DNA from 2 places in the Terribacillus sp. DMT04 genome. Region 1 is predicted to be linked to the other one. Evidence: predicted binding sites of a transcription regulator. Region 1 holds the regulator's gene; the other holds the start of a gene.
The links. The regulator Rex, encoded in region 1, represses fermentation and respiration genes when NADH is low (regulators of the CRP and FNR family bind a similar motif). The targets are predictions, from matches to a motif close to TTGTGAAATATTTCACAA.

Region 1 (3,173 bases):
ATTCGAAGATGAACTGCAATACATAGCCGACTGCAAACAGCTGAATAATGGAACGAACAGTCGCGATGAGTGTATCTTTTTCTAGCCCAAGACGTAATGTTTTCGATAAAATTAGCGGAATGAGTACAAATATAAGTGTGAGCAATAAAGCAAGGAAACTCATGCTTCTCCCTCCTTTACAAACTGTTTCACTGCTTCTTTCTCCGGATGATCAAGCAGGTCAGCTGTTCCTGCCTCTATTACTTCTCCGCTCATCATCACCCACACCTGATCTGCGACTGCTTTTGCTTGCTCTAGGTTATGTGTAATCCATATGACCGTAGTTCCATATTCCCTGTTAATTTGGAGAATCAGTTTTTCAATATCCTGCTTAGATACCCGGTCTAAGGAAGATGTGATCTCATCGAGCAGCAGAATTTGAGGGCGATTTAATAATGTCCTGGCGATCGATACCTTTTGTTGCTGTCCGCCTGATAAGCTTTTACTGTCCCGGTCTAATATATCTGTATCCAGACCTACTTCTTGCACAATTCGTGCTGCTTTCGCTTCTGACAGCTCTTCACCAGCAAGTCGCAGCGGCAACGCCAAGTTTTCCCTCACACTGCCCTCGAGCATCGTTGCTTGCTGCAGAACAATACCAACATGGCGGCGTAAACTGATTGGATCATAAGACAAGATATCTTTCCCATCTATCAGAATATCTCCGCTATCCGGCGACTGCAATCCATTACACAAACGAAACAAAGTAGTCTTTCCAGCACCAGATGGACCGATAACGCTCGTAATTTTTCCTTTAGCAAATGTTCCTGTAATAGCATGCAAAATTTCTTTTTCACCTGCATGGTAAGTTACACTATCTAAGTATATAGCTGCTTGCTGTTTCTCCATGTTGTCCTTCCTTTCTTCCTCTGCTTCCGCCCGCGTTGCTATAGCTTTCACATGTAAGTAAGAAAAAACACCTCTGCAGGAGAGGTGTTACATTAATAATGTTTAAGAAAATAAACCAGCGATTGTAATTCAATTGCGAGATCAATATGATGTACGCGGATATTATCAGGTACGGCAATACGCGCTGGCGTGAAATTCAGAATTCCAGCAATACCGCAATCCACCAAGCGATCCGTAATAGGCTGTGCAGCGATTGCTGGCACTGTTAGTATTGCGGCACTCACATTCCCTATATAATCCTCTAAGTCATCAATATGATAAACGGGTACGCCGCCGATATTATGATCCACTTTTCCAGGGTCGGTGTCGAAAGCCATTTCTATCTTTGTATTATTATTTTTAATAAAGTTGTAATGCAGAAATGCAGTACCAAGGTTACCTACTCCAATGAGTGCCACTTTCGTAATCTCATCTTGATCTAATGTTTTTCGGAAAAACTTCAGCAAATACTCTACATTATAGCCGTAGCCCTTTTTACCAAGTGCTCCGAAATAAGAGAAGTCACGGCGAATTGTTGCGGAGTCGACTTTCACCGATTCGCTAAGTTCTTTAGAAGAAACACGCGTTTTGCCTTGCAGATGCAGGCTGTTGAGAAATCGGTAATAAAGCGGCAGTCGCTTTGCCGTCGCCTTCGGTATTTTATTTTGATCCATATACATACTCATATATCCTCCTAAAGCTTGCAGCTCCCAGAAGTGAACTTCGTGCAGCTATGCAGTTGGGTCTAAAGGCTTCTCGTTCTAGAACATTAGATGTTCTGTTACCTTCTGTATATAAGACCTCCCATATACCGCTTCGTTACGCGGAATAATGGCTGCAAACAGGTTCCATTCCGGCATCTGTAAAGAACCAACAGATGCGGCCTGCGGCTTCGTCCTTGAATTGTTACGATATGATACTTTCACAAGTACAATTAATAATAACACCTTATTCTATCAGATATGAATGGGAAAGTCTTGTACAGATTCACAAAGAAGCATGTGCGGGGTATCTAGTTTCATTTTAACAAATCACGTTACAATGTCCATCTTCCAGCAAGCAAAAAAACGTGAGAATTCCGCGCTTGCTACTGTTTTGACACATAGGATACACTGATAGTATGAGGTGAACGAAATGATTTTATTGCAAGCGAATAATATAACGAAACTATTTGGCGCAGATGTCATTTTATCCAATATAAAGCTAGAAGTACAAACACAGGATCGTTTAGCTATTGTCGGACGCAACGGTGCCGGCAAATCAACCCTCCTGAAGATTCTAGCAGGTGAATTGACATACGATGAGGGAAACGTCTTCCTCGCCAAGGAAGCCACACTCGGCTACTTAGAACAACACACAGGCTTAGAATCAGATAAAAGTATACTGGAAGAAATGAAAACAGTATTTGCTGACCTTATCCAGCAAGAGCAGGAATTGCGCCGCCTGGAAACAAAAATGGGTGATTCTGATTTAATTGCCGACGAAGCAGCTTATCAGCAGCTCCTTACGAACTATGATACAAAGCAGCAAGCGTTTCGCTTAAACGGCGGTTATCAGTACGAAGCTGACATTCGTTCTGTATTAAACGGCCTGCGGTTTGGCGATAAAGACTTGTCCACACCAATCGGTTCATTAAGCGGCGGTCAAAAAACACGGCTTGCGTTAGGAAAGCTGCTGCTTCAGAAACCTGATGTATTAATACTAGATGAGCCGACCAACCATTTAGATATCTCAACATTGGACTGGCTTGAGGGCTATTTAAGCAGCTATCAAGGTGCTGTTGTCGTCGTATCCCACGATCGATATTTCCTCGACAAGACCGTGAATACTGTTATCGAGATTGCTCATAATCACTCTGTGCGATATAAAGGCAATTACAGCAATTATCTAGACCAAAAAGCGGCAAATTACGAAAAAGAAATGAAGCAATTTGAAAAGCAGCAGTCTGAAATAAAGAAAATGGAAGAATTCGTTCAAAAGAACATCGCGCGGGCAACCACGACAAAACGCGCACAGAGCAGACGAAAACAATTAGAGAAAATGGATCGAATAGAGCGTCCGCTTCATGATGCGTCTTCAGCAAAGCTGACTTTTGATATTGATCGCCGCAGCGGCAATGACGTGCTAAAGGTAAAAGAATTAGCGTATCAGTACCCGGAAAGTACATCTCCTGTATTTAAAGATGTCAGCTTCCAAATGAATCGCCAGGACCGTATTGCACTTACTGGACCTAACGGAACTGGGAA
Region 2 (3,173 bases), 240 kb from region 1:
TTTATTGCCACTTCTCCAAACATAAAAAAAGACACTTCGCGGGGAAGTGTCTTTTTTACTGTGTATTAGTAAGCTAAGCTAAATAGGCCTTTTACGTGAGTCAAGTAGCGGATATTACTTGCTTCTTTCATCATTGTAGCTGGAAGACCTTTCAATGGTGTCTGGTTAGCACCGATGAAGGCTACAGCATCCTTGCGGCCAAGGCTTGCAAGTGTACCGGAGTTAATCGGGCTGAACTCTTCCATTGTTTTTCCTTCAAGGTAAGCGAATAAGTTGTATCCTACTAGCTCACCCATTTGCCAAGCAATCTGAGCTGTTGGCGGCCAAGGACGACCGTCTTCACCGAAGTATACTGCACTGTCACCGACAACGAATACATCCTGATGGCTCTTAGACTGCAGGTGCGCGTTTACAGTTGCACGGCCGCGATCTGTTTCTAAACCAGACTCCGCTACCATTGGGAAGGCTTGTACGCCGCCTGTCCAAACAAATGTATTCGTTTCGATCTTCTGACCGTCTTTCAATTCTACAACGTTGCCTTCTACATTCGTTACAGGCAATCCAAGTAAGAATTCAACGCCGCGTTTTTCCAAGCTGGATTGCGCGCGATCGATAAGGTGCTGCGGAAGCATCGGAAGGACCTTAGGACCTGCTTCAACTAGCTGCAACTTGATTTCTTTTGGATCTACACCGTGAGGCAAGCAGTAAGATGGAAGCTTGTCCGCGATTTCGCCTACTAGCTCAACACCAGTCAGACCGCCGCCACCGATAAGAATTGTTGCGTCTGCAGGATTCTTAGATGCTGCATAAGCTTTAATTTTATCTTGAATTTGGTTGTATACTTTGTTTGCATCAGCTGCGGATTTCAGAACAAGGCTGTTCTCTTCCAATCCAGGGATACCAAAGTAAGCCGTTCTGCTTCCGAGTCCAACTACCAACGCATCATAAGAAAGTGTATTGCCGCCTTCTAGGACAACTTCTTTCGTATCAACATTGAAGCTTTCTACTGTTGCCACTTTAAAATCAACATCCAAACCTTTAAGAAGCTTCGTTACAGGCATTGCTACTGCTTGCTCGGAAATACTGCCTGCTGCAAGACGATGAAGCTCAGTGATGATTTGGTGTGTTGGTGTTTTATTGATAAGTGTTACATTAGCTTCTGCTTTGCTGTAATACTTACGTACAGTTTGAGCGGCTAAGACTCCGCCATAACCGGCGCCTAAAATAACGATATTCTTTGCCATACTTAATCCTCCGTCCTTACCTTTAAGCTCTTATTTTTGTTTTTGATTTTCTTTTTCGTTTGCTACTTCCAAATAGCTTTGAACAAAACGGAACATTTTTTGTGCTTGCGGATCCTTCATAAGACGAAGCAAACCGAATAGTCCGATTGTTTCATTGCTTGTTTCAGCACGGTCTTTCGCTTCAATTGCAGTTTGGGCAACTGTTTTCACAGAATCCGTTACTGGGTGAAGTACCTCTGTAATCGCACCAACAGTATCAGATTTCAAAACATCATCCGTTGCAACAGCTTGTGCAAAATCGTAAGATGCTGTTAACGCATTCACAAGCTCATTGATTTTTGGCAGCTGATCAATCAAAGAAGTCAATGATTCTTGTACTTCAGGCTTTAGCAATTGGCCAATAAGATCCTGTTGGCTCTGGCTAACACTTTCGTTTGTTTCAGACATAACGTATTCTCCTTTGCTATGGCAATCCAATATATTTATACGTAAACATTATACTTTGTTGTGAATTTGTTCACAACTGTACGTTCACAAATTGCTCAAAATATCCACTTTCAACTTTACTCCTACTTTTGGGACTTGTCAAAAGTTATTTCACTTAGGTTAACGTTTTTTTCATTTCCTATTTATATGTTCAAAAAATAAGTAATGAATACCTCTCTCCAAATGCTTCAGCTACTCTATATAATGAGAAGATACGATACAGATTATACACGCTTCCCAAAACTCATCCACTGATAGCGTCCGCGAATAACACAGTATACACCATATAAGATAAATCCGAGCGCAACGACACCGAGCATCCAGCGGCCAAATGGCTGCTGGATTATCTTGCTGAGTGCTCCGTCTATCCCCCTCGCTTGATAGGTTTTAGCTTGGATGGCGGTAATAATAAAAAAAGACCCCATAATATTGAACACAATTCCTCTGCTTATTTTGCCAACTCGACCGGCATAAAGGGCAATGCGTTTTTCTTTCTTATTCATCTCCATGCGATTGAACTGACGTAAAAAGCTGCCTGTTGCTCCGCTGAATACTTGCTGTACACCGAATATAATGACAATTATTCCAACACAACCAACCAGCCACGTTCCTAACGGATAAGTCAGCAGTTTTTCTGATAAAGATTTTGAATGTTCTCCCCAGCTGTGATTGGTTGCTGCAAAAGATAGTGCATTTAAACTAACACCTGCATAAAGAATTGTAGAAACACCATGATTAATACGCGTAACAATCTTTTTTACTCTGCTTCCTTTATTGTTATTTGGGGCTGTAATAGCCTGTATCGCATCCCAGCTTACATACCCAATTAATCCAATTCCAATAAACCACAACAGCATATTTCCAAACGGTATTCCGGATAGTTGCTCTAGCATTCCGGTTGTTCCCGTCGTTTCGCCACCAAGATGAAGCGCTGAAAAAAGCGCTAAAACTCCAATTACCATATAAACAATTCCCTTTACCATATAGCCCACACGACCGAATCTGCGTATCCATGGCTTTGTTTCTTCTTTCGCTTTGTAAACTTTTTGTATCGCTTCCTCGTTTTCAACCACGATAATTCCTTCCTCCCTTAATCCTTCAACCTTATTCCCATCGCCTGCTGTAAAGAAACACATGAAAATATACTAGGCAAGCTACCCAAACCCGATTTGTTACATACGATGGAGAAGAAGCAAGAAGGGAGAATAGTGATGTACAACAAAAACGATAAACAAAGTCAGCATCGACAAATTCAAGTTCCTGGACTGCCAGGTTTCGGCGGACCCGGAACTGGCGGACAGGGCGGCTTTCCATTTGGGCCTCCTTCTGGCTCCGGCGGGCAAGGTGGCTTCCCATTCGGACCTCCTCCTGGATCCGGTGGACAGGGTGGCTTCCCATTCGGGCCTCCTTCTGGATCTGGCGGGCAAGCCGGACAGCAGCAGG

Region 2: KS242_RS01850 (helical membrane plugin domain-containing protein) is a predicted target of Rex. The motif match lies at 1,750-1,767, and genes of this name have one in related genera.

What each region holds. Positions count from the first base shown of each region.
Region 1 is NZ_CP077639.1:568,445-571,617, reverse strand. Features, by position in the region: gene fetB (ABC transporter permease) at 1-163, opposite strand, end outside; gene KS242_RS03165 (ABC transporter ATP-binding protein) at 160-888, opposite strand; gene KS242_RS03160 (redox-sensing transcriptional repressor Rex) at 981-1,607, opposite strand; gene KS242_RS03155 (ABC-F family ATP-binding cassette domain-containing protein) at 2,062-3,173, shown strand, end outside.
Region 2 is NZ_CP077639.1:331,024-334,196, reverse strand. Features, by position in the region: gene KS242_RS01855 (NAD(P)/FAD-dependent oxidoreductase) at 66-1,244, opposite strand; gene KS242_RS01850 (helical membrane plugin domain-containing protein) at 1,275-1,691, opposite strand; gene KS242_RS01845 (DUF1206 domain-containing protein) at 1,955-2,803, opposite strand; gene KS242_RS01840 (hypothetical protein) at 2,942-3,173, shown strand, end outside.